Regions from separate parts of the Streptomyces sp. NPDC051913 genome, predicted to be linked through region 2. Evidence: riboswitches for the same ligand, from Rfam matches in the RefSeq annotation. Region 2 holds a riboswitch; the other holds the start of a gene.
The links. A riboswitch is a leader RNA that binds a small molecule or an ion and turns the genes downstream of it on or off. The one in region 2 is predicted to bind S-adenosylmethionine.
Positions count from the first base shown of each region.

Region 1 (15,047 bases), on a different contig from region 2:
GGACTTCTTCGCGGGCTTCTCCTGGTCGACGTACCACTCGCCGCCGGCGTCCAGGCTCAGGGTGAGCGTGCGGCCGACGGTGACCGGGGCGTTGTCGTAGCCCTCTATGCGGTACTTGAGCTCGACATCGGCGGTGGCCTCGGCACCGTCCCGGTGGAGCCCCGTCAAGCGGTACGCCCAGGACGCGAACGGCACGCCCCGCGCGTTCTCGAACCAGTCCAGCGCGCCCGTCTGCATGAACGCGGCCCGGTCCCGGTCGAGGACGGCGACCGACCGCCGGTCGAGCAGCGCCTGCACATCGGCCCTGGCGGTGCCGGTACCGGACGTGCCGCCGCAGGCCACCAGGGAGACCAGCAGCAGACACAGCGCGAGGATCCCGTGTCTCGACGCCCGCCTTCGACCAGCCATTTCACGATCGTACGGCGGGACGGCCGCCAGGGTCAGAGGGCCAGGGTCAGAGGGCCTGGGTCAGACCCTGGTGACGGTGGCGCCCGGCATCATGCCCACCGGGTCGTAGCGGACGGGGGCGCCGGGGTAGGGCGCGTGGATCACCTGGCCGTTGCCGACGTACATGCCGACGTGGCTGGCGTCGGACCGGTAGGTGACCAGGTCGCCGGGTTGCGCCTGGGAGAGCGGGACCTGCTGTCCCGCGTAGCGCTGGCCCTGCGAGGTGCGCGGCAGGGAGACCCCGGCGTGCCGGTACGACCACACCATCAGGCCCGAGCAGTCGAAGCCGGAGGGGCCGGTCGCGCCCCAGACGTACGGCTTGCCGATCGCGGCGCGGGCGGCGGCGACCGCGGCGGCGGCCCGGGCGTTGGGCGGCAGGGCGCCGCTGAGGTCGGGCATGTCCTCGCGGCCGGAGCGGGAGGCCCGGTCGTAGGCGGCGCGCTCCTCGGACGGCAGGGAGTTGAGCAGCCGTCGGGCCTGGGCGAGCTTCTTCTCGACGGTCTGCTTGTGGCTCGCGACCGCCTTGCGGCTCTTCTCCAGCTCGGCCAGCTGACCGGCCGCCTCCGCGCGCTCCTGGGTGAGCTCGCGCATCGCCTCCTGAAGGTCCTTGAGCTCACCGGCCTGGTGGGCGGTGATCCGGTCCAGGGCGGCGGCCTTGTCGAGGTAGTCGTCCGGGTCGTCGGAGAACAGCAGGGCGAGGGACGGGTCGAGGCCGCCGGAGCGGTACTGGGCACCGGCCAGCGAACCGAGCTTCTCCCGCATGGAGTTGATGCGGTCCTGCTGGCGGGCGATCCGGTCCTGCGCGGTGCCGACCTGCTTCTTCAGCGCGTCGGCGCGTTCGTCGGCCTTGTTGAAGGCCTCGGTCGCCTTCTCGGCCTCCTCGTAGAGGCGGTCCACCTCGGCACGGGTGTCGTCGTGCGGGGCGGCCGTGGCCGGTACGGCGCCGAGGGCCGCGGCGGTGGCCGTCAGGACGCAGAGCGCGGCACTGGCGCCCCGGTCGAACCCGGACGAAGTCGATGCAAGGCGGCGATGGGACCCCACGAGAAGCCGCACCCCTTCCGCTGGCGGACAGGAAACGCGGCAGACAGTAGCCCCGCGACAAGGGCGCTTCCAAAGACCTCCACGGCCACACAACGTGACGCCCCGCCACCGACGCAGGTCAGTGGCGGGGCGTGGGGTCAGTTCACGTCGCCAGGATTCGCCCGAACGGGCGGCACGGTGTCGTGATCTTGAGCGTGTTCCGGGGTGCTCAGATCCGGACGCCGAACTGGAACGGCATGTTGCCGATCGACTCGTAGCGCACGACCGTGCCGGTGCGGGGGGCGTGGATCACCTGGCCGTTGCCGGCGTAGATGCCCACGTGGTGCAGGTCGCCGTAGAAGATGACGAGGTCGCCGACCTTGAGCTGGCTCTGCGAGTAGATGCGCGTACCGGCGTTCGCCTGGGCCTGCGAGGTGCGGGGGATGGAGACGCCGGCCTGGGCGTAGGCCCAGGAGGTCAGGCCCGAGCAGTCGTAGGAGGCGGTGCCCGTGGCGCCGTAGACGTACGGCTTGCCGAGCTGGCTCTGGGCGGCCGAGAAGGCGGCGGCGGCGAAGTTGGAGGCGGCGGGGGCGTCGCCGAGGTCCACGCGCTCGCTGGCGGAGCGGCTGGCGCGCTCGTCCTCGGCGGCGAGGGCGGCCTTCTCGGCGGCCGTCAGCGTGTTGAGCAGCTTCTGCGCCTCGGCGAGCTTGGCCTGGACTTCCTTCTTCTTCTTGGCCAGTTCGGTCCGGGTGGAGGAGAGGTCCTTGAGCTTCTCGGAGGCCTCGGAGCGCTCCTGCGCGAGCTCGCGCTGCTTCTCCTGGATCTTCTTCAGCGCCTCGACCTGCTGGGCGCTCAGCTGGTCGGCCGTGGAGGCCTTGTCCAGGTAGTCGTCCGGGTTGGACGACAGGAAGAGCTGCAGGGAGGCGTCTATGGAGCCCGTGCGGTACTGGGCGGCGGCCGCGAGACCCATGGAGTCACGGAGGCCGTTGAGGTCCTCCTGGCCGCGGGCCACGGTGTCCTGGATGGCGGAGATCTCCTTCTGGAGCTTCTCCTGCTTCTCCTTGGCGCCGTTGAGCTTCTCGGTGGCCTGCTCGGCCTCCTCGTAGAGCTTGTCGACCTTGGACTTGACCTCGTCCTTGCTGGGCTTCTCGCTCGGTGCCGCGTTGGCGGCGTTGGCGCTCAGCGCGACGGCGGCGGCAGCAGCGGTGGTCAGCACGGTCACGCGTGTGCGGCTCGGCTGCTTGGGTCGACGGTGGGACGCCACGGAGGTGAGCTCCTTCTTGTGAGTGATCACCCGTTCGGAGGTTCGAGCCCAGACCCTAGTGACCTTCTTGTGATCAGTTCAAATCCTCGCGCGAAAAAATCGGTCACGGACTGCATTCTTTACACACAACTCACGTGCGGTAATGCTCGATTGACACTACGTTGTGTGACGATCCAGCCAATTCGGGCATTAAACCTGGAACTTAGAACTTCAGGACAGGCGCTTCAAAAGCATCGCCGAAGCGACAGGCCGGGCCCCCGCCTTGGCCACCCCGTCGGCCACCTCACGGTCGGTGGAGGCGACGATGACCGGCCGGCCCGGCGGCTCGGCACGCACCAGCTGGCGGATCAGTTCGTCGGCCGTGACGCCCGCCTTGGAGAACAGCACCCGCACACCGCGCGGCGGCGCGAGCAGCACCGGCGCGGCCAGTTCGGCGCCGTCGAAGACACACGTCACCTCCGCGCCCGTCTGGGCCGCGAGCTGCGAGAGCTGACCGAGCAGCCGCAGACGCTGCTTCTCCAGGGGCATCTGGGGATAGCCGGTCTTGGTGACGTTGTAGCCGTCGACCACCAAGTGGGCCTGGGGCAGGGCGAGCAGCTGGTCCAGAATGGCCGGATCGTTCTCGGACAGCGCCCGCGCGGCGATGTCCTTCGGGGTCATTCGCCCCGGTTCGACCGCGTCGACGGTCTCCGCCGGCCGTACGGAGACGGGCGGCAACGCCAGCTCCCTGCGCAGCCCTTGGGCCGCGTCCAGCACGGTGTCAAGGAGCAGCCGGACGCGCATGTCCTCGACACTGCGCCCCTCCCTGGCCGCCTTGCGTGTGGCCTCCAGCGCGGCCTCGGCCTCCCCCAGCCGGGCCTTGAGCCGCCGCGCCTCGACCTCGGCGGTGGACACCTGCGTCTGCCCCTCGGCGCGCACGGCGTCCATCTCGGTCTGGAGCTTGCGCAGCGCCGCCTCACCGCGCTTGACGTCGCTGAGGGCGGCCCGCAGCTTGCGGTGAAGCGATTCGGCTTCCTTCTTGGCCGCGTCCAGCTCGATGCGCAGCCGCTCGGTCTCGGCGCGCGTGTGGTCCCGGGCGGCCGCCAGCTCCTCGCGCAGCCGCTCCAGCTCGACCCGGCTCTCCTCGTCGGCACGCTCGGCGTCGGCCCGCTGGGCCTCCTCGCCGGCCGCGGTCACGAGCTTCACCCAGCCCGTGGGACGCAGAACATAGGCCGCGGCCGCCACGTCGAGCGGATCCGCGGCCGGGGGCGGCGAGCCGGAGTCGAGGGCGCCGGCGAGCTCCGGCTGGGCCTCTCTGAACTTCTCGCCGATGCGCTGCCGGAACAGCGGATCGGTCTCCAGTGCCGCGGCCATCGCGTTGCCGGCGAACTTGGCCCGCCGGTTCGGCGCGAACCGGGCGTACTGTCTGAGCTGCGCGGGCAGTTCACCGACGGTCAGGCCACCGAAGCCGTCGGAGACGATCTGTACGACGCGACGGCGCACGCCGTCGGGCAGCGGACGGTCGAGCACCTCAGCGGCGCCGTCGCCCGGCTCCCCGCCTTGTGTCTCCACCATCCGTCAACACCCCAACCTGTGTGCGGGGGCCACTCCCTCAGGAGTCGGCGCCCGGCCTGTCCACGAGTTCCACCTGATCCACGGCGTTGCACCAGCGGCAGCGCACCGACTCGATGGTCTCACTGACCACCTCGCGCTCCTCCACCTTCGGCTCACCGGCCAGGTCGAGGTGGACGTACTCGACGACCTTCGACGAGCGGGTCACGTCGAACCGGGTGAGGTTGCCGCAGAGGGTGCAGCGCCACCGCGTCGAGGCGGTCGGCAGGGGAACCGTCATCGTGCCTGAGCTCTTTCCTTCTAGGTCTTCCATTGTCCGCGACACACCGGGCCCGGTGTGTGGCTCGTAACCCTACGGCCTGGCGGGTACTCGTCGCTCGGCCGTCTCAGTGCCCGCCCGGACGGCGAGGCACTCTGTTCGGTTGCGTCCCGTTACGTCATGCTCTGTGTTCATGATCAGCAACTGGAGGGTGACAGTCGATGGCGCGAGCAGGTCGTTGTGGGGTACGGCACCGGTCACCTACGGCCTGATCGCCCTGTGCTGTCTGCTCTTCGTCATCGGCCCCGCGGGGGGCCTCAATCCGGCCTACGGCACCGGGGACGAACTGCTCGTCGCCCAGCGGGCCTACTTCCACCACTGGGGCGTGGTCCCCGCAGAACTGTTCGAAGGCTCGGCCCGGGCGGCGCTCACCCCGGCGACGGCCCTCTTCGTGCACGGCAGCTGGGTCCACCTCCTCGGCAACATGCTCTTCCTCTATGTCTTCGGAGTGATGACCGAGGAACGGATGGGCCGCGTCCAGTTCACGCTCTTCTACCTCGGCTGCGGCTACCTGGCGCTGCTGGGCTACGCCGCCGCCAACTCCGACTCCGACCAGTCGCTGGTCGGGGCCTCCGGGGCGATCTCAGCCGTGCTCGGAGCGTTTCTCTACCTGTTCCCCGGCGCCCGGGTGACAAGCCTGCTCCCGTTCCTCTTCTTCCTGCCCCTGCGGTTCCCGGCGTGGGTGGTGCTGCCCTTCTGGGCGGCCCTCCAGTGGCTGGCGGCGGGCCGCGCGCCGAACGGGCCCGGGGTGGCGTATCTGGCCCACCTGGTGGGCTTCGGCCTGGGCTTCGCCTTCGCGTGGGTGCGATTCCCCCCTGCGACTAGAGTGAAGCCCGCCCCAGCTCCGGCCCCCGAGGGAGAGAACCAGCCGTGATCACCGCGATCGTCCTCATCAAGACCAGCGTGGACCGGATCCCCGAGATCGCCGAGTCGATCGCGGCCCTGGACTCGGTGAGCGAGGTCTTCTCCGTCACCGGCACCTACGACCTGATCGCCATGGTCCGCGTCCGGCAGCACGAGGACCTCGCCGAGGTCATCCCCGGCAGCATCAGCAAGATCCCGGGCGTGGAGGCCACGGACACCCACGTCGCCTTCCGCACGTACTCCCAGCACGACCTGGAAGCGGCGTTCGCGATCGGGCTCGACAACTAGCCGCTGACGTCCAGGGCGGCGACGCCCTTGTTCGTGCCGGCGTAGACACGGCGGCCGTGGACGAGGGGGGTCAGCAGGACGCCCGGGTCGGCGCCCACCTCGGTCTTCCAGAGCAGTTGGCCCTTCAGGTCGAGGGCGTGGACCTCGGTGTCGGTGCGCACATAGACCGTGGAGTCCACCAGCACCGGGTCCGAGAGGGCTCCGCCCCCGCCGTGCGTCCAGACCACGTCGCCGCGCGCTGTGACCGCCTTGAGCGCCGCGCTCGCGTTCGTCACCCCCAGGAAGGCGAAGGAGTCCGCGTTCGCCGGGACGTAGGAACCGGCGAGGTCCGGCTCCCTCCACTTCAGGCGGCCCGCCAGATCCAGCCCGAACAGCTCGTTGGCCTGGTTCCCGGTGCTCACGACCACGGTGTCGCCGCTGACGGCGGGCCGGCCGACATCACCGTCCAACGCGGCGTCGAACGGCGTGGTGGCGCCGCCGTCGGTGATCCCGTAGAGGTGGTTGTCGTAGCAGGGCACATAGAGGACGCCGTCGGTCACGACGAGTTCTTCGCTCGGCGCACCGCCCACCGGGGCGTACCAGAGCACCTTGCCCCGGCTGTCGTACGCCTGCACGACACCCGGACCGTCGAACGTGCTTTTCGCGGAACCCACGACGACAGCGCCCCCGAGCACGGCGGGCTGGCGGAAGAACGGACTGGGCAGATACCGCTTCCACATCTCCTCGCCGTCGGCGCTCACCGCGATGAGCCGGCCCGGGTCGGCCGTGGTTTCGTCGACCGCGGCGACGAAGATCCCGTCGGCCGTGACGACGGGCCTGGTGATGAAGGTCGCTCCCTTGAGGACGGACACCTTCCAGCTTTCCTTGCCGTCGCTGCCCAGGGCCCGCAGAGTCCCGTCGGCCCCGGCGAAGTACAGCGTCCGGCCGTCGGCGGAGAGCGCCCCGCAGGGACCGCCGGCCACACTCGGCGCGCCGCCCACGGTGTACGACCAGCGCACGGCCGCCTTCCGCGCGACGAACCCCGGCGTATCGGCGCTCCCGCTCTTCCCCCCGGCATCGCTACCGGTCTCCGACCGCCCGAGCCACCACCAGCCGCCCACTCCCCCGGCACCGGCGACCACGGCCCCGCCCACGGCAAGACGCAGCAGCCCGCGCCGCGACGGCCGTACGTCCGCCGTCCCGGCCTCGGGCGGCACCGCCTGAGGCGTCTGTGTCACCGGCGTCATGTACTCGACCCGGCTCTCCCGCTCCCCCGACTCCCGCTCGGGAAGCCAGAGTTCGCCTCCTTGAGAAGCCTCGGGCTCCGGGCCCGCACCCGTGTACCAGCCCGGACGCAGGCCGCCGCGCGGAAACCCGCCCATGGCCTCGACCACGTCCGAAGGCATCGGCCGCCGCCCCGGCTCGTCCCTGAGGCACGCCTCCACCAGCGGCAGCAGTTCCTTCGGTACGCCCGTCAGGTCGAAGTCCCGGGTCAGGATGCGCAGCAGGATCACCGAGTCCTGGCCCTCGCCGAAGGGTTCACGCCCGCTCGCCGCGTAGGCGAGGACCGCGCCGAGGGAGAAGACGTCGCTCGACGGGCCGACCTTGCCGCCGTTGCGGATCTGCTCGGGCGAGACATAGCCGACCGAGCCCACGATCGCGCCCGTACGGGTCATCGCCGTGGCTTCCAGGGCCCGTACGATCCCGAAGTCGATGACCCGCGGGCCGTCCGGTGCCAGCAGGATGTTGGAGGGCTTGAGGTCCCGGTGGACCATGCCCCGTGCGTGGATCGCGCCCAGCGCCTCACCCAGCGCGGCCCCCAGCACCCGCACCGCCCGCTCGGGCAGTGCCCCGCCGTCCATGACCGCGTCCCGCAGATTCGGCCCGTCCACGAACTCCGTGGCCATCCACGGATGTTCGCCCTCGGGGTCGGCGTCGACCACACGCGCGGTGTAGGTGCCCGCCCCGCCGACAGTCTGCGCCGCCCGTACCTCCTGCCGGAACCGGGCACGGAAGGTGCGGTCCTGGGCGTACTCCGGCCGTACGACCTTCACCGCCAGCCGCAGCCCGGTCCGTGACTCGGCGAGGAACACCTCACCCATGCCGCCCGAGCCGAGCCGGCCCCGTACCTCGTACGGGCCGACCCTGCGTGGATCCGTCGCGCGCAGCGCCTGCACTTTCCGCTCCCCCGTGGACGTCGTGAACATGCCCGAGAGGGAGCGTATCGGCAACTGCCGGTCAGCCGGTCAGACGGCCGGGACGCACCGGCCGTCCTCGGTCCGGTAGCGCCACTTCGCACCGTCGCTCACCAGCTCGCGCACGGCGTTCACGAACCGCTCCACGTGCTCGTCCGGCGTGCCCGCGCCGAAGCTGACGCGGATGGCGTTGAGGGACTTCTCGCCCGGCGCGGCCTCGGGGGCGCCGCACTCGCCCTGGGTCTGCGGGTCGCTGCCCAGCAGGGTGCGGACGAGAGGGTGGGCGCAGAAGAGGCCGTCGCGGACGCCGATGCCGTACTCGGCGGAGAGGGCGGCGGCGAAGTGGGAGCTGTTCCAGCCCTCGACGACGAAGGAGATCACGCCGACGCGGGGGGCGTCGTCGCCGAAGAGGGAGAGGATCCGGACCTCGGGAACGTCGGCGAGGCCGCTCTTGACCTTCTCGATCAGGTACTGCTCGCGGGCGACCAGGGTGTCGAAGCCGGCCTCGGTCAGCGCCTTGCAGGCCGAGGCGATGGAGTAGGCGCCGATGACGTTCGGGGAGCCGGCCTCGTGGCGGGCCGCGTTCTCGTGCCACTCCACGTCCACGCCGCCGTCCTCACGCCGGGTGACCTTGCGGCTGGCGCCGCCGCCCGCGAGATAGGGCTCGGCGGCGGTGAGCCAGTCGGCGCGGCCGGCCAGGACGCCGGAGCCGAAGGGGGCGTACAGCTTGTGGCCGGAGAAGGCGACCCAGTCGACGTCGAGATCGGCGACGGACACCGCGTGGTGCGGGGCGAGCTGGGCGGCGTCGAGGACGATCCGGGCGCCGTGCGCATGGGCGACGGCGGCCAGCTCGCGCACCGGCCACAGCTCGCCGGTGACGTTGGAGGCGCCGGTCACGCAGACCAGGGCGGGGCCGTGGCCCTCTTCATTAGATGCAGTGCGGTCGGCGAGGGCCCGCTCCAGGGTCTGGACGGCCTGCTGGTGGGTGCGGGGCGCGTTCAGGTAGGTGACCCGGGCGTCGCGCCAGGGCAGCAGCGAGGCGTGGTGCTCGGTCTCGAAGACGAAGACCTGGCAGTCGGCGGGGAGGGCGGCGGCGAGCAGGTTGAGGGAGTCGGTGGTGGACCGGGTGAAGACGACCTGGTCGCCCTCACGGCAGCCCAGGAAGTCGGCGACGGTCTTCCGGGCGTTCTCGAACAGGTCGGTCGACAGCTGCGACAGGTACCCGGCCCCGCGGTGGACGCTGCCGTAGTAGGGCGCGTACGCCGCCACGTCGTCCCAGACCCGCTGGAGGGCCGGCGCGCTGGCCGCGTAGTCGAGGGCGGCGTAGGTGACCTCGCCACCGGTGACGAGCGGGACGGTGACATTACGACCCAGAACGGGCAGAGGGGCACAAATGGTCTGGTCGGCGGCAACGGTGGTGACAGACATGGGGAACTCCCGTGAGAGGGCATGCCGAAGCAGGGCATGCGGGGAAGAGGAAAAGGGTGCGCGGAGGCGGGGCTCGGCAGCCCTATCGCATTCGCTTGCTCACGGAAGACTCCCTCGAACGACCAGGACCCCTGGATTCGAGAGGGGCCCGCGCTTGCCGTAGACCTCGCTGCCTACGGCCTGGTCTTCACCCGGGGCACCCCGCCACGGACGGAGGGTTGCCGGACAGTCGGCCGGGGCCTCATGACTGTCACTCATGACCTGGTACAGGAACCTACGCGATGTGATCGTCGCCCCGCAACCCGTGTCCGGATCGCGGGACGACCATCGCCACGAGCTAGCGGTTGCTGGCCGCCACCCAGCGCTCCAGCGTCCGCTTGGCCGCGCCGGAGTCGATGGACTCCGCGGCCTTCGCCATCCCGGCCCGCAGCTGGTCCGCCAGGGACGCCCCGGTCGGCTCCAGCGCGACGAGCGCCGCCGCCGAGTTCAGCAGCACCGCGTCCCGGACCGGACCCGGCTCACCGTCGAGGAGTCTGCGCGCCACGTCCGCGTTGAACGCCGGGTCACCGCCCCGCAGCGCCTCCACCGGCACCAGCTCGATGCCGACGTCACGCGGGTCGAAGGCCTCCTCGGTGACCTTGCCGTCGCGCACCACCCACACCCGGGAGGTGGACGTCGTCGTCAGCTCGTCGAGGCCGTCGTCACCGCGGAAGACCAGCGAGGAGTTGCCGCGCTCGGCGAAGACCCCGGCGACGATCGGCGCCATCAGCGGATCTGCGACGCCCACCGCCTGCGCCTTGACCTTGGCCGGGTTGGTCAGCGGGCCCAGCGCGTTGAACACCGTACGGATGCCCAACTGACCGCGGGCGGCGCCCGCGTGACGCAGCGCCGGGTGGAACTTGATGGCGAAGCAGAAGGTGATGCCGGCCTCCTCGGCCACCTCGGCCACCCGCTGCGGGGTGAGGTCGAGGTTGACGCCCAGCTTCTCCAGGACGTCCGAGGAACCCGACGCCGACGAGGCCGCCCGGTTGCCGTGCTTGACGACCTTCGCGCCGGTGCCGGCCACGACGAGGGAGGACATCGTGGAGATGTTCACCGTCTTCGCGCCGTCGCCGCCGGTGCCGACGATGTCGACGGTCCGCCCGGACACCTCGATCACGTTGGCGTGCTCGTACATCGCCTGGACGAGCCCGGTGATCTCCTCGACCGTCTCGCCCTTGGCCCGCAGGGCCACCACGAACCCGGCGATCTGCGCGTCCGTCGCCTCGCCGCGCATGATCTGGTCCATCGCCCAGGCGGTGGCGTCGGCGCTCTGGTCGCGCCCGTACAGCAGGGCGTTCAACACCTCGGGCCAGGAACGGCCCGCCGCGGTGTCGCCTCCAGCGGGGGTCACAGCGCTCATACGGCCGCTCCTGGGTGTCGTACAACGAGGTTCAACAGATGTTTGACCCCACCCTATCCAGCCCCGGGCACGGAGAAGGGCCCCCGTCCGAAGACCGGACGGGGGCCCTTGCAACGCGCGTGGCGAGCGCAGCGATCAGTGGTGGCCGTGGCCGCTCGTGATCTCCTTGTACTCCTCGACGGTGGGCTTGGCGATCTGCGACTCGTCGCCGAAGTACGCCTCGCTGAGCTTGACGCGCAGCTTCTCGGAGCCCTTCACCTTGCGCTCGACGCCGTTGTCGTCGACCGTCGGGCCGATCTCCGCCGGCTTGTACTGCTCGTGCGCGGTGAGCGTGTGCAGCGCGTCCTGGCTGAGCGGCTCGTGCACCTCGATGAACTCACCGTGCGGCAGGCGCTTGATGATGCCGGACTCGCGGCCGTGCAGCACCTTGTCCTTGTCGCGGCGCTGGAGGCCGAGGCAGATCCGCTTGGTGATGACGAACGCGACCACCGGAGCGACGAAGAACGCCACCCGGACGAACCAGGTGATCGAGTTGATCGACAGGTGGAAGTGGGTGGCCCAGAGGTCGTTTCCACCACCGACGAGCAGCACCATGTACCAGGTGATCCACGCGACGCCGAAGGCCGTGCGGGTCGGGGCGTTGCGCGGGCGGTCCAGGATGTGGTGCTCGCGCCGGTCGCCGGTGACCCAGGCCTCGATGAACGGGTAGACCGCGATCGCGACCAGGACCAGCGGGAAGATCACCAGCGGGATGAACACACCCAGGACGAGCGTGTGACCCCAGAAGTTGATCTCCCAGCCCGGCATGACACGGATCAGACCCTCGGAGAAACCCATGTACCAGTCGGGCTGGGCACCGGTGGACACCTGGTCCGGACGGTACGGACCCAAGGACCAGATCGGGTTGATCGAGGCGATCGCCGCGATGGCCGCGATGACACCGAAGACCAGGAAGAAGAAGCCTCCGGCCTTGGCGGTGTACACCGGGAACAGCGGCATGCCGACGACGTTCTTGTTGGTCTTGCCGGGGCCCGCGTACTGCGTGTGCTTGTGGACGAACACCAGGATCAGGTGGCCGACCATGAGGCCGAGCATGATGCCCGGCAGCAGCAGCACGTGGACCGAGTAGAAGCGGGCCACGAAGTCGCCGCCCGGGAACTCGCCGCCGAAGAGGAAGAACGACAGGTACGTGCCGACGATCGGCACGGACAGGATCGCGCCCTCCATGAAGCGGACACCGGTGCCGGAGAGCAGGTCGTCCGGGAGCGAGTAACCGGTGAAGCCGGTGAACATGCCCAGGACGAACAGCAGGAAGCCGAACAGCCAGTTGACCTCACGCGGCTTGCGGAACGCACCCGTGAAGAAGACGCGCATCATGTGCACGAACATGCCGGCGAGGAAGATCAGCGCCGCCCAGTGGTGGATCTGCCGGATCAGCAGACCACCGCGCACATCGAAGGAGATGTGCATGGTCGAGTTGAACGCCTCGGACATCAGCTGTCCCTGCAGCGGGACGTAGCTGCCGTGGTACTCCACCTCGTTCATCGACGGGTGGAAGAACAGCGTCAGATACACACCCGTGAGGATGATGATGATGAAGGCGTACAGGCAGATCTCACCCAGCATGAACGACCAGTGGTCGGGGAAGATCTTGCGCATGTTGGCCTTGGCCAGGGAGTAGATCCCCAGTCGGCCGTCGGCCCAGTCGGCGAGCTTCTCGCCGGCCGGGGCCTGCCCGCGGGCGCGGGCCGACTCGTTGTTCTCGTTGGTGCTCATCCGCGCTCCCAGAAGGCAGGACCGACAGGCTCCTCGAAGTCGCCCTGCGCCTCGAGGTAGCCCTCGTCGTTCACGGCGATGCGCAGCTGCGGCAGGGCGTGACCGGCGGGGCCGAAGATCACTCGGGCACCGTCGGAGAGGTCGAAGGTGGACTGGTGGCAGGGGCAGAGCACGTGGTGCGTCTGCTGCTCGTACAGCGAGATCGGGCAACCGACGTGGGTGCAGATCTTCGAGTACGCCACGATGCCGTCGTGCGACCACTCGAGCTCGCGCTTGTCCTTGATGTTGTCCGGCTGGATCCGGACGATCATCAGGGCGGCCTTGGCGATCTCGGTCTGGAACTCCTCGTCGTGCTCCTCCAGGCCCTCGGGCTTGGCGAAGGTGAGGGAGCCCACGGCGACGTCGGAGGGACGCAGCGGCTCGTTGGTGTTCATGTTGACGAGCAGCAGGCCCTTGCGCCACATGGTGTGCCGCAGCTTGGTCCCGGGCAGCGGGCCGAGGTCGCGCAGCAGCACGACACCGGCGAGCGGCACCAGGGTGAGCGCGCCGAGCATGGTGTTGCGGATCAGCTTGCGACGGCCGAGCGCGGACTCCTTGGCGCCCTGCTTCCAGTCCTCGAAGACCTTCTCGCGGACCTCGGGCGGCGCCTCGATCGGGTGCCGCTCGTCGACCATCTCCACGTCGGACATCAGGGTGCGGGCCCAGTGGACCGCGCCCGCGCCGATCGCGAAGAGCGCGACGCCGAGCGTCAGACCCAGCGAGAAGTTCAGCGCGTTGATGTGCCCGATCGGGAAGACGTAGATCGCCTTGTCGTGCGGGACACCCACGTATGCGGCGATGAAGCCGATCGTGGCCAGCATCGACACCGTGAACAGCAGCGCCACCGTGCGCTCGGACCGCTTGGCGGCCCGCTCGTCGATGTCCTGGACCCGGTGCTCGTGGGGCGGCAGACCGGGGTCCGCGAAGGGGTCCCTGTCGTCCGCGACGCTCACCGCGCCGTGGTCGTCCTGCTCTGCGGGCAGGTTCTCTTCTGGAATGTCTTGGCTACTCATGACTTCTTGGCCTTTGCGGTCCGAGCGGCGAGCCAGACGGCGATCGCGATCAGGCCACCGAGTCCGAACACCCACGCGAACAGACCCTCGCTGACCGGACCGAGGCCGCCCAGCTCGAGGCCACCGGGGCTCTCGGTGTCGTCACCGTTGACCGCGTCGAGGTACGCGATGATGTCCTTCTTGTTCTGCTCCGACAGCGTGGTGTCGGGGAACGACGGCATGTTCTGCGGGCCGGTCTGCATGGCCTCGTAGATGTGCTTCGGGTCGACGCCCTCAAGGCTCGGCGCGAACTTGCCGTGCGTCAGCGCACCGCCCTTGCCGGTGAAGTTGTGGCACTGCGCGCAGTTGGTGCGGAACAGCTCGCCACCCTTGGCGATGTCCGCCCCGTCCGGGCTGTACTCGTTCTTCGTCGGGACGGCCGGACCGGCGCCCAGGGAGGAGATGTACGCGGCGAGCTGGTCGATCTCGGCCTGCGTGTAGATGACCTTCTTGCGCGGGACCTGTGCGCCCGGCTGCTGGGCCGGCATACGGCCGGTGCCGACCTGGAAGTCCACGGCCGCGGCGCCCACACCCACGAGGCTCGGCCCGTCGGTGGTGCCCTGAGCACCGGTGCCGTGGCAACTGGCACAGCCCACGGCGTAGAGCTTCTTGCCCTCCTCGATGGTGAGGGACTGGGCGGTTTCGTCGGCCTGCGCCTTGTCCGCGGGCGCGAACGCGGCGTACAGCCCCCCAGTGGCCGCCAGCGCGAGGAGTAGGACGACGAGCGCCGCCAGCGGATGGCGTCGTCGTGCGGAGAGCTTTTTCACGGATTACCCCGGTGTCAGGATCTTCTGCGTCGATGCTTCTGGAAATGCGCTTCTCGGGAAGCGCTCGGGAACGGGCCCGACTACTTGATCATGTAGATCGTGGCGAAGAGGCCGATCCAGACGACATCGACGAAGTGCCAGTAGTAGGACACGACGATGGCGGCCGTCGCCTGCTCATGAGTGAACCTCTTCGCCGCGTAGGTGCGGCCGAGGACCAGCAGGAAGGCGATGAGACCTCCCGTCACGTGCAGGCCGTGGAAGCCGGTGGTCAGGTAGAACACCGAACCGTACGGGTCGGAGGAGAGCGAGAGCCCGTCCTTCTTGACCAGCTCGGTGTACTCGAAGACCTGACCGCCGATGAAGATCGCACCCATGATGAAGGTGACGATGAACCAGCCCCGGAGCTTCTTCACGTCACCGCGCTCGGCGGCGAAGACGCCGAGCTGGCAGGTGAGGGAGGAGAGCACCAGGATCGTGGTGTTGGTGGCCGAGAACGGGAAGTTCAGGCTCTCGGCCATTTCCTTCCAGTGATCAGGACCCGTCACCGATCGCAGGGTGAAGTACATCGCGAAGAGGGCCGCGAAGAACATCAGCTCGGAACTCAGCCAGATGATGGTTCCGACGCTGGTGAGGTTCGGCCGATTGACCGACGGGTG
Region 1 is NZ_JBIUCI010000007.1:487,228-502,274, forward strand. It holds gene ACIHIX_RS24090 (hypothetical protein) at 1-408, opposite strand, end outside; gene ACIHIX_RS24095 (NlpC/P60 family protein) at 469-1,488, opposite strand; gene ACIHIX_RS24100 (NlpC/P60 family protein) at 1,697-2,731, opposite strand; gene ACIHIX_RS24105 (NYN domain-containing protein) at 2,942-4,285, opposite strand; gene ACIHIX_RS24110 (hypothetical protein) at 4,323-4,562, opposite strand; gene ACIHIX_RS24115 (rhomboid family intramembrane serine protease) at 4,735-5,475, shown strand; gene ACIHIX_RS24120 (Lrp/AsnC family transcriptional regulator) at 5,472-5,753, shown strand; gene ACIHIX_RS24125 (PQQ-binding-like beta-propeller repeat protein) at 5,750-7,939, opposite strand; gene ACIHIX_RS24130 (aminotransferase class V-fold PLP-dependent enzyme) at 7,979-9,355, opposite strand; SAM riboswitch class IV at 9,501-9,617, opposite strand; gene trpD (anthranilate phosphoribosyltransferase) at 9,693-10,757, opposite strand; gene ACIHIX_RS24140 (cytochrome bc complex cytochrome b subunit) at 10,893-12,533, opposite strand; gene ACIHIX_RS24145 (Rieske 2Fe-2S domain-containing protein) at 12,530-13,585, opposite strand; gene ACIHIX_RS24150 (c-type cytochrome) at 13,582-14,391, opposite strand; gene ACIHIX_RS24155 (heme-copper oxidase subunit III) at 14,472-15,047, opposite strand, start outside.
Region 1: another riboswitch for S-adenosylmethionine. It lies ahead of ACIHIX_RS24130 (aminotransferase class V-fold PLP-dependent enzyme); the one in region 2 lies ahead of thrC (threonine synthase).

Region 2 (15,047 bases):
CTTGACGTGCAGCACCACCGGGGTCCAACCGGGCTTTCCGTACGCCGAGTTGATGTCCTCCGCCAGGCGCTGCACCTCGGCCGTGTAGTCCCGGTAGACCGCGAGGTCCTGCCGGGAGGGGTAGGCGAACGCCACGTGCACGACCCGCTCCCGCCACTCGGGGCGGGTCGCCAGCAGATGCTCGTACGCGTGCAGACCGCGCACGATGTTCTTCGACAGTTCGGTGCGGTCGACCCGGACGATCGTGCGGCGGCCCGCGCCGATCTCCGTCCGCAGGGCCGTCATCCGCTCGGCCACGTCCGCCTCGTGCGACCGCTTGCGCAGGAAGTCCGCGTCCGCGCCGAGTCCGTGCACCCCGATCCGGGTGTCCCCGAGCCCGCCGACGATCTCCGTCGCGCACGCCTCGAACGCCGACGCCCAGCGCCGGGTCAGGAATCCCAGCCGGTCGGCGCCGAGCATGCCCCGCAGCACCTGCTCGGCGATGTCGTCCGGCAGCATCCGGAAGTACTCCGGCGGCGCCCACGGGGTGTGCGAGAAGTGGCCGATCCGCAGGTCGGGGCGGAGCTCCCGGAGCATCCCCGGCACCAGGGTGAGGTGGTAGTCCTGCACCACGACCGCCGCGCCCCGCGCGGCCTCCTCCGCCAGCGCCTCGGCGAAGGCGCGGTTGTAGGTCTCGTACGACGCCCACTGCCGCCGGAACTCCGCGTCGAAGACCGGTTCCAGCGGGGTCTGGTACAGCAGGTGGTGGACGAACCACAGGACCGAGTTGGCGATGCCGTTGTACGCGTCCGCGTGCACGTCGGCCGGGATGTCGAGCATCCGTACGCCGGCCTCGCCCACTCCGCGCCGTACCGCCTCGCGGTCGCCGTCGCCCAGCGCCGAGCAGACCCACAGGGCGTCCGCGTCGGAGCCGATCGCCGACAGCCCCGAGACCAGCCCACCACCACCGCGCCGGGCGGACAGCGAGCCGTCCGCGCGGACCTCGTACGAGACCGGGCCACGGTTGGAGGCCACCAGTACCTGAGCAGCACCGAACGTTGAAGCCATACGGATCAACCTAGCCCGGTCACGGAACACTCAAACGTGCGTCCGGTCCGGTGCGGTCCTCCGGCCCGCAAGGCTCAGGCGACCTTGCGGGTCGCGTACTCCGCGATCTCCGCCATCGGCGGGCGTTCCTCCGTGTCCACCGAGTAGGTGCGGGGCTCGAAGCCGGTCTCGCCGCGTTCGAACTGGGTGAGGGAGGGACGGACGAGGTGGCCGCGGGCCAGCCGGAGCTGGGCCGTGCGGTAGATCGCCGCGGACATCCGGCCGAGTGCCTGGCCGTCCTGGTGTCGGTGCTTGCGGACGCCGACGTCGACCTGGGCGAGCGCGTCGAGGCCGACCAGGTGCAGCGCGTCGACCAGCATGCCGAGCTCGACGCCGTAGCCGACGGGGAACGGCAGCTGTTCGAGCAGGGACCTGCGGGCCGCGTACTCGCCGCCCAGCGGCTGGACGAAACCGGCCAGCTGCGGCCAGTGCATGTTCAGCAGCGGGCGGGCCATCAGCTCGGTCACCCGGCCGCCCTGGCCCGCCGCGCCGCCGAGCGGGCGGTCGTACATGGCCTTGACCAGGTCGACCCCGGGTTCGGTGAGCAGCGGGCCGACGATCCCGGCGACGAAGTCGGAGGAGAACTCCTTCAGGTCGGCGTCGATGAAGCAGACGATGTCGCCGCTGGTCACCAGCAGCGAACGCCACAGCACCTCGCCCTTGCCGGGCACGGTGGGCAGGCGGGGCAGGATCGCGTCGCGGTGCACGACCATGGCGCCGGCCGCGGCCGCCACCTGTGCCGTACGGTCGCTCGAGCCCGAGTCGACGACGACGATCTCGTCGACCAGCGGGACCTGCTGCATGAGGTCGTGACGGATGATCGCGACGATGTCGCCGACCGTCTCCTCCTCGTTCAGCGCGGGCAGCACGACACTGACCGACTGACCCGTGCGCTGCTTGGCGGCCAGGATCTGGTGGAGCGGCCGGTCGGTCACGGACCAGGAGCGGGTGGTCAGCCAGCGCTCGACTTCTTCCAGCACGTGGGCGACTCCTCTACTTGTGATCCACTACTTGTGATCCATCTCGCGGTTCGGACGACTATCTCAACTGTCCAGGTCGTCGGTTACAGTCTTGAACAACGCGGATGACCATCGCATGTCCTGGATCATCCGACGTCCACAACTTCATACCGCTCATCCAGAGGGGCAGAGGGATACGGCCCGATGAAGCCCCGGCAACCCTCCAGTCGGTACTCGCGTACGTGAGGCTCCCGACTCGGGAAGGTGCCAAATCCGTCTCACGGCGAGATGCGTCGTGAGGAAGATGAGGAGAAAGGGCCTCGCCTCTCATGGCTGCGCAGACTGTTGCAAGCACCACCGGAACCCCCGTCGACCTCGGCCCCGCCGCCGCGCTCAGCTGCCGCGAATGCGGTCACCGGGTGCCTCTCGGCCCGGTCTTCGCCTGCGAGGAGTGTTTCGGCCCGCTCGAGATCGCGTACGACTTCTCCGCCTACGACGCCGAGGAGCTCCGCAAGCGGATCGAGGCGGGACCCGCGAACATCTGGCGCTACGCGCCGCTGCTGCCCGTCCCCGCGGACGTGGCCGACAAGCCCAACATCAACCCCGGCTGGACCAAGCTGGTCAAGGCCGACAACCTCGCCCGTGAGCTGGGTGTCGAGGCCGGCAAGCTGTTCGTGAAGGACGACTCCGGCAACCCGACCCACTCCTTCAAGGACCGGGTCGTCGCCCAGGCCATCGAGGCCGCCCGGGTCTTCGGCTTCACCACCCTCTCCTGCTCCTCCACCGGCAACCTCGCCGGTGCCGTCGGCGCCGCCGCCGCCCGCGCCGGCTTCCGCTCCTGTGTGTTCATCCCGCACGACCTGGAGCAGGGCAAGGTCGTCATGGCCGCCGTCTACGGGGGTGAGCTCGTCGGCATCGAGGGCAACTACGACGACGTGAACCGCTTCTGCTCCGAGCTGATCGGCGACCCGGCCGGCGAGGGCTGGGGCTTCGTCAACGTCAATCTGCGGCCGTACTACGCGGAGGGCTCCAAGACCCTCGCGTACGAGATCTGCGAGCAGCTCGGCTGGCGGCTCCCCGACCAGCTGGTCGTGCCGATCGCCTCCGGCTCCCAGCTGACGAAGATCGACAAGGGGCTCCAGGAGCTGATCAAGCTCGGGCTCGTCGAGGACAAGCCGTACAAGATCTTCGGGGCGCAGGCCGAGGGATGCTCGCCGGTGTCGGTCGCCTACAAGGCGGGCCACGACGTCGTCCGCCCCCAGAAGCCGAACACCATCGCCAAGTCCCTCGCCATCGGCAACCCGGCCGACGGCCCCTACGTCCTGGACATCGCGCGCCGCACCGGCGGTGCGGTGGAGGACGTGAACGACGAGCAGATCGTCGACGCGATCAAGCTGCTGGCCCGCACGGAGGGCATCTTCGCCGAGACGGCCGGTGGTGTGACCGTCGGCGTGACCCGCAAGCTGATCGAGAACGGTCTCCTCGACCCGACGAAGACCACCGTCGTGCTGAACACCGGCGACGGCCTCAAGACGTTGGATGCGGTGGCCGGGACGGGGCTGACCGCGACGATTCGCCCCAACCTTGATTCGTTCCGCGAGGCTGGGCTCGCTTAGTCGTTGTTCGTCTGCGGCCGGTGGGGGCTGGTCGCGCAGTTCCCCGCGCCCCTGGGTGCGTCATCCTGACCGGAGGTTTCAACGTGAGTGTCAATGTCCGCATCCCCACCATCCTGCGCACCTACACCGGCGGTGCCGCCGAGGTGACCGCCGAGGGTGCCACCCTCGCCGATGTCATCGCCGACCTGGAGAAGAACCACACGGGCATCGCCGCCCGGGTGCTCGACGACCAGGGCAAGCTGCGCCGGTTCGTCAACGTGTACGTCAACGACGACGACGTCCGCTTCGAGCAGGGCCTGGAGACCGCCACCCCGGACGGCGCCGGCGTCTCGATCATCCCGGCCGTCGCCGGTGGCTGAGTCAAGCTGACCGAATGACTGATCATTACCGTCGGTAAGGCCGATTACCGAGAGTTCAACGAATTGCCCCCTCCGTGAGAGAAACGGAGGGGGCAATTCTCTATGGTTGAGCGCGGTACAGTTGGGGAAGCTGCTGCGCCTTCCATGCCACACGCATATGAGTACCTGCTCCACTTGCGACGAGAAGCAGCCAAAGTGTGCGGTTCTTTTGTGAGTCTTGTGCCTTTTATGGGGCCCGACTTGCCCCGAATTCGGGCGAATTCTCGCTACATTCCGGACCCCGCACGTCCAGAATTCTCGTCCGATTGACCTGTTGCAGACGGCAGTTGGACAGATACATTCAGCCGCGGTCGACGCGTTCCGGCGCACGCCCCCAATCCGTGGGGGGTGAGGTCTGACCCGGATCCGCGAAGTGTGGATCTGTGCAAGGGCCAGTAATAGGGGAGTTAGGCATGGCTCAGGGCACCGTCAAGTGGTTCAACGCGGAGAAGGGGTACGGCTTCATCGCGGTCGACGGTGGTGCGGATGTTTTCGTCCACTACAGCGCGATCCAGATGGACGGGTACCGCACCCTGGAAGAGGGTCAGCGGGTCGATTTCGAGATCTCGCAGGGCCAGAAGGGGCCGCAGGCGGACATGGTCCGACTGGCGACCGGCTGAAGCACGCGCCGACTGACTAGCAGCGACGTTCTTCTTTGAAGGGCCCGCACCTCATGGGGAGTCATGGGTGCGGGCCCTTCGACGTGCCCGGGGCCCCGCACCGCCTGCCCGGACCCCCTGCGGTGACTGCCCGATCCCCGGGAGGCGCTTGCACTCGACCATGCCGAGTGCTAATCATTGGCGTTAGCACTCTGAAGGTGAGAGTGACAAAGAAGGACCGGGTCGGTGAGGCCCGCAGGCCAGGTGGGGCAAGGAACCACGAGGTGTGCGAGCCGTCCGTCGCGGGCGCGGGCGCGGTCCGAAGGAATCACCCCCAGTCCTGGAGGGACCACTTCACATGGCCAAGATCATCGCGTTCGACGAGGAGGCGCGGCGCGGCCTCGAGCGCGGCATGAACCAGCTCGCGGACGCCGTCAAGGTGACGCTCGGCCCCAAGGGTCGCAACGTCGTCCTCGAGAAGAAGTGGGGCGCCCCCACGATCACCAACGATGGTGTCTCCATCGCCAAGGAGATCGAGCTCGAGGACCCGTACGAGAAGATCGGCGCCGAGCTGGTCAAGGAAGTCGCGAAGAAGACCGACGACGTAGCCGGTGACGGCACGACGACCGCGACCGTCCTGGCCCAGGCCCTGGTGCGCGAGGGTCTGCGCAACGTGGCCGCCGGTGCCAACCCGATGGCCCTCAAGCGCGGTATCGAGAAGGCCGTCGAGGCCGTCTCCGGTGCCCTCCTCGAGCAGGCGAAGGATGTCGAGACCAAGGAGCAGATCGCTTCGACGGCCTCCATCTCCGCCGCCGACACCCAGATCGGCGAGCTCATCGCCGAGGCGATGGACAAGGTCGGCAAGGAAGGCGTCATCACCGTCGAGGAGTCCCAGACCTTCGGTCTGGAGCTGGAGCTGACGGAGGGTATGCGCTTCGACAAGGGCTACATCTCCGCCTACTTCGCCACCGACATGGAGCGTATGGAGGCGTCGCTCGACGACCCGTACATCCTGATCGCCAACTCCAAGATCGGCTCCGTCAAGGACCTGCTCCCGCTCCTGGAGAAGGTCATGCAGTCGGGCAAGCCGCTGCTGATCATCGCCGAGGACGTCGAGGGCGAGGCCCTGTCGACCCTGGTCGTCAACAAGATCCGCGGCACCTTCAAGTCCGTCGCCGTCAAGGCCCCGGGCTTCGGTGACCGCCGCAAGGCCATGCTCGGCGACATCGCCATCCTCACGGGCGGCGAGGTCATCTCCGAGGAGGTCGGCCTCAAGCTGGAGAACGCGACCCTGGACCTCCTGGGCCGCGCCCGCAAGGTCGTCATCACCAAGGACGAGACCACCATCGTCGACGGTGCCGGCTCCGCCGACCAGGTCGCCGGCCGGGTCAACCAGATCCGCGCCGAGATCGAGAACAGCGACTCGGACTACGACCGCGAGAAGCTCCAGGAGCGCCTGGCCAAGCTCGCCGGTGGCGTCGCCGTCATCAAGGCCGGTGCCGCGACCGAGGTCGAGCTCAAGGAGCGCAAGCACCGCATCGAGGACGCCGTGCGCAACGCCAAGGCGGCCGTCGAGGAGGGCATCGTCGCCGGTGGTGGCGTGGCCCTGCTCCAGGCCTCCGGTGTCTTCGAGAAGCTGGAGCTGGAGGGTGACGAGGCGACCGGCGCTGCCGCCGTCAAGCTCGCCCTTGAGGCCCCGCTGAAGCAGATCGCCGTCAACGCCGGTCTTGAGGGCGGCGTCGTGGTGGAGAAGGTCCGCAACCTCACCCCGGGTCACGGCCTCAACGCCGCGACCGGTGAGTACGTCGACCTGGTCAAGGAAGGCATCATCGACCCGGCGAAGGTCACGCGCTCCGCTCTGCAGAACGCCGCCTCCATCGCCGCGCTCTTCCTCACCACCGAGGCCGTCATCGCCGACAAGCCGGAGAAGGCCGCCGCGCCCGCCGGTGGCGGTATGCCGGGCGGTGACATGGACTTCTGATCCCTCGCGGATCGGTCTCGTCCTTGCCGAGGGCGGCATTCCCTGTTCCGACAGGGGGTGCCGCCCTCGGGCGTTTCCCCGAGGTGGGCGGGATCACAGGGGCCGGGGGAAGGGGAGGGGTGTACTGAGCGGTTGCTTACTGCGTACTGTCCATGCGTATGCACATACCCGCCGGTACCCACCGCTCGTACCACCGCTAGGAGCCCCGCGTGACCGCCACCCCCTCCCGTGCCGCCGAGATCCTCTCCCGGCCGATCACGATCAACGGCCTGACCGTCCCGAACCGCATCGTGATGGCGCCGATGACCCGGATGTTCTCCCCGGGCGGCATCCCGGGCGCGGACGTGGCGTCGTACTACGCGCGGCGCGCGGCGGCGGGCGTGGGCCTGGTCGTCACCGAGGGGACGTTCGTCGGCCATGACTCGGCCGGGTACAGCGGCCGCGTCCCGCGCTTCCACGGCGAGGAGCAGCTCGCGGGCTGGCAGCGGGTCGCCGCGGACGTGCACGCGGCGGGCGGCACGATCGTCCCGCAGCTGTGGCACATCGGCATGGTCCGCAAGGAGGGCCAGAACCCCTTCCCCGAGGCGCCCGCGGTCGGCCCCTCCGGCATCCGCGTCGGTGCGAGCGAGTCCACCGGTACGACGATGACCCAGCGCGACATCGACGACGTCATCGGCGCCTTCGCCGAGGCCGCGGCCGCCGCGGAGCGCATCGGCATGGACGGCGTGGAGATCCACGGCGCGCACGGCTACCTGGTCGACCAGTTCCTGTGGGCCGGCACGAACCGCCGCACGGACGGCTACGGCGGTGACGCGGTCGCCCGTACCAGGTTCGCCGCCGAGATCGTCGCCGCCATCCGCGAGACCGTCTCGGCCGACTTCCCGGTCATCTTCCGCTACTCGCAGTGGAAGCAGGAGGCCTATGACGCCCGGCTCGCCCAGACCCCGGAGGAGCTGGAGGCCATCCTGAGCCCGCTCGCCGCCGCCGGCGTCGACGCCTTCCACGCCTCCACGCGCCGCTTCTGGCTCCCCGAGTTCGACGGCGCCGACCTCAACCTGGCCGGCTGGACCAAGAAGCTCACCGGCAAGCCCACCATCACCGTCGGCTCGGTCGGCCTCGACGGCGACTTCCTCGGCGCGTTCGTGGGTGAGGGCTCCCCGCTCAAGGGGCTCGACGAGCTCCTCGACCGCATGGAGCGCGACGAGTTCGACCTCGTGGCCGTCGGGCGCGCGCTGCTCCAGGACCCGCAGTGGGCGGCGAAGGTCCTCGCGGACCGCTTCGAGGAGCTCAAGCCGTACGACGCGGCGGCGCTCCAGTCCCTGAGCTGACCTCGGTCGCTGGTCACCTTCCCCCTCAGGCGAAGGTGACCAGCAACGCGCCCGCCAGGATCTGCGGCAGCAGTGCCACGATCCCGAAGAGCAGGGCGGTGTTCCGTGCGATGTCGGCCGCCGCACCGCCCCGCCTCGCTCCGCCCCAGGTCAGGGCGACGGCCAGCGGCGGCAGCAGGGTCACAGGGCGCAGCCCGCCCGGTACGCCATCCCCGAGTGAGCGGAGCCCGTGGTCAGCAGGGACCAGATGACGACCTGGTCGAGGAGGACCAGGGCCACCAGGCCGGCCCGGACGCCCCGCGCCTGCCTGCCCTCGGGCCGGCCGAGGTGCGCGGCGGCGTAGATCGCGGAGTGCACCAGGGTCACCAGGGCGCAGAAGACGGCCGTGGTCAGGGCCCAGTCGCCCAGGGTGGCCAGGAGGGTCCCGGACCACAGGTTCGCCGCCGTGCTCGTCACGAGGTCGACGGCGCTGATGCCGAGGACGACCAGGAGCGAGACGCGGAGCTGCTTGATCAGGCCGTTCATGTCGGTGATGAAATACCGGCAATCTGTGAAGGGCCAGGGTGGTCGTCGCTATCGTCCGGGAGATGAGGATTCTTCAGCTCTCGGACACGCACCTGGAGCGCATCGACGCCGTCAACCGGCACGGCGTCAACGCGCATGACTCCCTGCGGCTCCTCCTCGACGAACTCCGGCATCTGCGGGGCATCGACGCCGTCGTCGTCACCGGCGACCTCGCCGACGACGGGTCCCCGGAGGCGTACACGGCCGTGGATGCGCTGGTGGGCGGGTTCGCGCGGGACGTACTGGGCGGGGTGCCCGTGTTCTGGACGACCGGGAACCACGACGAGCGCGAGGCCTTCGGCAAGGTGCTCGGCAGCGGGCATGCCGAGCCCGAGTCGGTGCTGGCGTCAAAGGCCGGTGAGCGGGCCGCGGTGAGCACCGTCGGCGGATGGCGGTTCGTCACGCTGGACTCGCTGGTGCCCGGGAAGGTGCACGGGGACCTCTCCGCCGGACAGCTCGCCTGGCTGCGCGAGGTGCTGAGCACTCCGGCCGAGCACGGCACCGTCCTCGCGTTCCATCATCCGCCCATCGCCCTCGACAACCCCCTCCAGCAGGTCTTCGGGCTGCGCAACCCCGCCGACCTCGCCGACGTGCTGCGCGGCGGCGACGTCCGGGCCGTCCTCACCGGGCACTTCCATCTTCAGCTCTTCGGGTTCCTGGAGTCGGTGCCGGTGTGGGTGACGCCCGGCGTGGTCAACCGCATCGACCTCACGGCGGCGCCGGGGACCGAGCGGGCCGTGCGCGGGGCCTCGGCCTCGCTCATCGTCCTCGGCGGCTCTTCCGGTCCGCTCTTCCACACCCTCCACGCACGTGATCCCCATGCCCACGAGACCGTCTACGAACTGGGGGAGGAGCGGGTACGGGATCTCGTCGCACGGGCATGACCTGCACCACTTGGGTAAGTCAAGCAACTGACTTAAGGTTGCCTCGGTCAAGTACTAGCCGATGGAGGCCCACCCATGTCCGACGCCCTCGCCCCTCCCGCCCCGGCGGGAGGCTCCGCACCGCCGCGGTCGAACGCCGTGGTGGCGGTGCTGGCCTTCGCCGGAATCGTGGTCTCGCTGATGCAGACCCTGGTGATCCCGATCGTCCCGGAGCTGCCCAAGCTCCTGGACGCGCCGGCCTCCGACACCGCCTGGGCCGTCACCGCCACCCTGCTCGCCGCCGCCGTGGCCACCCCCGTCGTCGGCCGCCTCGGTGACATGTTCGGCAAGCGCCGCATGCTGCTGATCAGCGGCGCCATGCTGATCATCGGCTCGGTCGTCTGCGCGCTCGCCGACTCCCTCGTACCGATGATCATCGGCCGTGCCCTCCAGGGCCTCGCCTCCGGTGTGATCCCGCTCGGCATCAGCATCATGCGCGACGAGCTGCCCGCCGAGCGGCTGGCCTCCGCCACCGCCCTGATGAGCGCCTCCCTCGGTATCGGCGGCGCCCTCGGACTGCCCGCCGCCGCGCTCATCGCCGACAACTTCAGCTGGCACGTACTGTTCTGGACCTCGGCCGCGCTCGGTGCCGTGGCCATCGGCCTGGTCACCGCCTTCGTCCCCGAGTCCCGGGTGCGCACCGGCGGCCGGTTCGACCTCGTCGGCGCCATCGGCATGGCGGCGGGGCTCATCTGCCTCCTCCTTGCCATCTCCAAGGGCGCCGACTGGGGCTGGGGCAGCGGCACGACGATCGGCCTGTTCGTCGCGGCCGTCGTGATCCTGCTGAGCTGGGGCTTCTTCGAACTGCGCACCAGTCAGCCGCTGGTGGACCTGCGCACCACCGCCCGCCGCCAGGTGCTGGTCACCAACCTCGCCTCGATCGCCGTCGGCTTCGCCATGTTCGCGATGAGCCTGGTGATCCCGCAGCTCCTCCAGCTCCCCGCCCAGACCGGCTACGGCCTCGGCAGGTCGATGCTGGCCGCCGGCCTGGTCATGGCCCCCTCCGGCCTGGTCATGATGGCCACGGCCCCCATCTCCGCCGCCGTATCCAAGGCCCGCGGCCCGAAGGTCACGCTGATGATCGGCGCGCTGATCGTCGCCGCCGGGTACGGCCTGAACATCGTCCTGATGAGCGAGGTCTGGCACTTCGTCCTCGTCTCCTGCGTCATCGGCGCCGGCATCGGCTTCACCTACGGCTCGATGCCCGCGCTCATCATGGGCGCGGTGCCCGCGTCGGAGACGGCCGCGGCGAACAGCCTCAACACCCTGATGCGGTCCATCGGCACCTCGTCGGCGAGCGCCATCGCGGGCGTCATCCTGGCCCAGCTGACCACGGACTTCGGCGGCTACGCGCTGCCCTCCGAGAACGGCTTCAAGGCCGTCCTCGCGGTCGGCGCCGGGGCGGCCCTGCTCGCCTTCGCGGTCGCGTCCTTCATCCCGCGCCAGCGGGTGGCGGGGGACGCGGTACCGGTGGCGGAGGGGCCGGTGGAGCCGGCCGAGGTCGCGGCCAAGTCGTAGCCGCCGTACGGCAGTCGGGGCCCGTGGCGGTTTGTCCGCGGCGGGCCCTTCTCCTGTGCGCTACAGGTGCGCTACAGGTTGCCCAGTGGCTCGATGTCGACCTTCACCGGGGTGCCCCACACGCGCAGCACCTCGTAGTCGGTGAACTCGTGGACCAGCCGGTACGCCATCGCCGCGCGCGGCCCTCTGCGCGCCGCGGCGAGATAGAGCTCGGCCTCGCGGCGGTCGCGGCGCGGGGTGCCGCACAGCTGCCACTCCTGGCCGGTCCACAGCTCGGGCAGCCAGCGCTGCTGCGGCTGGGGCCGGTCGTCGCGGACGCCGTAGCGGGAGGGCGCGGTGGCCGAAGGGCCGGTCTGGGCGGGGCCGTTGATGGAGGCGCGACGGGCGGCGCGGCGCCGGGTCTCGCACAGCAGGCACAGGTCGGGGGCGTTCTCGTCGACCGGGCCGTTCGGGTGCTCGGCGCACCGGGTGCTGGGCGCGGCGGTGGTGACGCTCTCGTCCAGCAGCTCCAGGGCGCGCTTGAGGTCGGCCTTGACCTCGTGGAGCTTGGCGTCGGGGGTGTCGGAGGAGAGGGCCTCGCCGTGCTCGCCGAGAAGACGGAGGGCCCGGCCTAGGGCGGTGAGCTGGGCGTGGTTCATCAGTCCGCGTAGTCCTTGGGTTTTCCGGTGTCGAGGGCGCTGCCGACCGGCGAGGGAAGCCCGACGGTCTCTCCCCAAGCGTACGAGGGCGACTGCTGGTAGCGGCCGCCCTCGGGCTCGATGGAGACGGTGAGGATGCGGTCAGCCCATGCTCTTCGCGCCGTCCAGGGACTCCCGGATGATGTCGGCGTGGCCGGCGTGCTGGGCCGTCTCGGCGACGATGTGCAGCAGTACCCTGCGGGCCGACCATCGGGCCCCGGGCTTGTTCCAGGGGGCCTCGGGCAGCGGATGGTCGGCGTTCAGGTCGGGCAGGGACGTGACGATCTCGTCGGTCCGGCGGGCCGCCGCCTCGTAGGCGGCCAGCACACCGGTCAGGGTGTCGCCGGGCAGCATCCGGAACTCGTCGGCCCGGCGGGCGAAGTCGGCCTCGGTCATGTTGCTGAAGTCGTCCGACGGCGACGGGCCGTCGAGGATGAAGCTCGCCCAGTTCCGCTCCACCGACGTGACGTGCTTGATCAGGCCGCCCAGGCACAGCGCACTGGCCGTGGTCCGCTGCCCGGCCTGCTCGTCGGTGAGGTCACGGGTGGTGAAGCGCAGGAAGTGCCGTTGATGGGCCAGCGCTTCCAGCAGGTCGGTGCGCTCGGTGGCAGTGTCATGCGTGGTCTCGGTCATGGGGCCACGGTAGGAGCGATATAGGTCAGATCCTGACCTGTGAAGGGACCGGGCAGCGGCTGGCTGAGAAGTGGCTGAGAACCGTCGAACCTTCGGCAATATTGCTGACAATTTTGTGAACGAGTGCTGGACTTGGGGCCGTTGTCGTTCGCGACGAGCCGCGAGGTCAGGAGACGGGCGTGAAGAGAAGGACATTGGTCAAGGGACTCGGAGCCGCATCCGCCGTACCGGCGGTCGGGTTGACGGCCGGCAGCGCACAAGCCGCGAGCCGCAGACCCGCCGACGGCCCGCTTCTCTTCGACCCGACCGACCACACCGAGCAGACCATCGGCATCACCGACACCGAGGGCGTCGTCCACGAGGTCGTCTACCGCTTCCACAAGGTCGCCTCGTACGTCGCGAAGCCGGTCGACGCGACCTACCAGTCCCTCAACATCAGCGTCCCGGTCCGTATCGACGGCGCCCCGGTGGACGCGGCCGGCGCCCCCATCCTCTTCGCCAACTCCGTCGGCGGGTACATGCCGTCCTCGGTGGCGAACAAGACCGGCATCACCGCCACCGGCATGGGCGGCGGCACCAGCCGTCAGGGCCTCGCCCTCGCCGCCGGGTACGTCGTCGTCGAGCCCGGCGCCCGCGGCCGTACCCTCGTCGACGCGAACGGCACCTACTACGGCACCGCCCCCGCCGCGATCGTCGACCTCAAGGCCGCCGTCCGCTACCTGAAGTACAACCAGGGCCGCGTACCCGGCGACGTGCAGCGCATCGCCTCCTGCGGCACCAGCGCGGGCGGCGCCCTGTCCTCGCTGCTCGGCGCGTCCGGCGACAGTCCGCTCTACGAGCCGTACCTCAGGGAGATCGGCGCGGCCGACGCCTCCGACGCGATCTTCGCGACCGGCGCCTGGTGTCCGATCACCGACCTGGAGCACGCGGACATGGCGTACGAGTGGTGCTGGGGAAGCAACCCGCTGGCCTCGGGCGCGCTCGTCGACCGGACCGTCTCCGGGGAGCTGAGCAGCGCGTACGGCCCCTATCTCGCCTCGCTCAAGCTCCGGGCCCGGGGCTTCGGCGCGCTCACCGCCCGCAACCTGGACGACTACCTGCTGAAGACGTTCATGCGGCCGTCGGCCACCAAGTACCTCGCCGCGCTGTCCGAAGCGGCCCGCGCCGCCTATCTCGCGGCCCACCCCTTCCTCACCTGGAACGGCACCGAGGCCACCTTCACCTGGGCCGACTTCCTCACCCACGTCGGCGCCCGGAAGAAGAACGCCCCCTCCTTCGACGCCTTCGACCTGTCCACCCCCGAGTGCAACCTCTACGGCACCGGCACCACCGCGGCCCGCCACTTCACCCTCTACAGCCTCCGTCACGCCGCCGGCGACAGCGCCCGCCTCGACGAGGACATCCCGGCCAAGCTGCACCTGATGAACCCGATGTACCACCTCGTCGACAAGGTCAACGCCGGCCGCTCCCGGCACTGGTGGATCCGGCTCGGCACCAAGGACACCGACACCTCGCACACGGTCGCCGGCAACCTCTCCGCCCGGCTTGCCGACCTCGGGGACGACGTCGACACGTCGTACTACTGGGACGCGGGCCATGGTGCCGACCAGGACCCCGGTGACTTCATCGAGTGGATCGCCGCGGTCTCCGGCCACCGGCACCGGTAGCAACGGCCGACGCCCCGGCCGACGGTGGCCGGGGCGCCGCAGCGGCCGGGGATCAGCCCTCGGTACAGGCGTGCGTCGGTGCGGAGGCGAGGTCGCCGAGCACGGGCGCGACCGTGTGCTCCGCCGTGCACATCACCGGAGCGGCCGACCCCCAGTGGTTCCCGGAGGCACCGGGGTCCTGATCGGCGTGCGCGGGGGCGGCGAGAGCGACGGCGGAGCCGGCCAGGGCGGCGGCCATGAGCATCTTCTTCATGAGCGGAGAACGACCGGCCGCCGCACGGGTCACCGCTGCCTCGGCAGCCCGAACGCGTACGTGGCCCCGAACCCGACCGCGTACCCCGTCAGCAGCCCGCCCGCGTAGACCGCCGCCGCCGTCCCCAGCCCGCCGTCCCCCGCGAGCAGCGGGAACAGCGCCCACCCCGACGGCCCGATCGCCGTGGCCCCCACCCGCTCGCCGAGCATCGCGAACAGCCCGACGAAGGCACCCCCGGCCGCCCCGCCCGCGCACGCCGTGAGAAACGGGCGCCCCAAGGGCAGGGACACCCCGTAGATCAGCGGCTCGCCCACGCCCAGCAGCCCGGCCGGAAGCGCCGACCTGATCGTCGTCCGCAGTCCGACGTCGTGCCGCAGCCGCAGGTACACCGCCACCGCCGCCCCGACCTGCCCCGCGCCCGCCATGGCCAGCAGGGGGAGGAGCGCGGTGGAGCCCTGTTGCTCGATGAGGGTGGTGTGGATGGGGATGAGCGCCTGGTGGAGGCCCAGCATCACCAGCGGGAGGAAGAGCCCGCCGAGGACCGCGCCCGCGAACACGCCCGTCGTCGACAGCAGCCAGTTCGCCGCCGTCCCGATCGCCGAGGAGACCGTGCCGGCGGCGTACATGAGGACGTACAGCGTCGCGAGGCCCGGGACGAGGACGGTGACCGTCGGTGTCACCAGGACGTCCAGCGCCGCCGGCACCCGCCCCCGGCACCACTTCTCGACGTACGTCCCCAGCAGCGCCGCCGCCAGCGCGCCCAGCACCCCGCCCTGTCCCGGGGCCAGCGTCACGCCGAAGGCCGTCACCTTCGCCACCCCCGGATGGACGACGACGGCCGCGAC
Region 2 is NZ_JBIUCI010000013.1:192,634-207,680, forward strand. It holds gene ACIHIX_RS33455 (trehalose-6-phosphate synthase) at 1-1,047, opposite strand, end outside; gene ACIHIX_RS33460 (glucosyl-3-phosphoglycerate synthase) at 1,122-2,066, opposite strand; SAM riboswitch class I at 2,217-2,356, shown strand; gene thrC (threonine synthase) at 2,375-3,661, shown strand; gene ACIHIX_RS33470 (MoaD/ThiS family protein) at 3,745-4,020, shown strand; gene ACIHIX_RS33475 (cold-shock protein) at 4,473-4,679, shown strand; gene groL (chaperonin GroEL) at 5,017-6,639, shown strand; gene ACIHIX_RS33485 (NADH:flavin oxidoreductase) at 6,849-7,967, shown strand; gene ACIHIX_RS33490 (hypothetical protein) at 7,993-8,151, opposite strand; gene ACIHIX_RS33495 (hypothetical protein) at 8,148-8,492, opposite strand; gene ACIHIX_RS33500 (metallophosphoesterase) at 8,555-9,415, shown strand; gene ACIHIX_RS33505 (MFS transporter) at 9,491-10,972, shown strand; gene ACIHIX_RS33510 (hypothetical protein) at 11,044-11,610, opposite strand; gene ACIHIX_RS33515 (DinB family protein) at 11,752-12,282, opposite strand; gene ACIHIX_RS33520 (subtype B tannase) at 12,462-13,949, shown strand; gene ACIHIX_RS33525 (hypothetical protein) at 14,002-14,202, opposite strand; gene ACIHIX_RS33530 (PTS transporter subunit EIIC) at 14,232-15,047, opposite strand, start outside.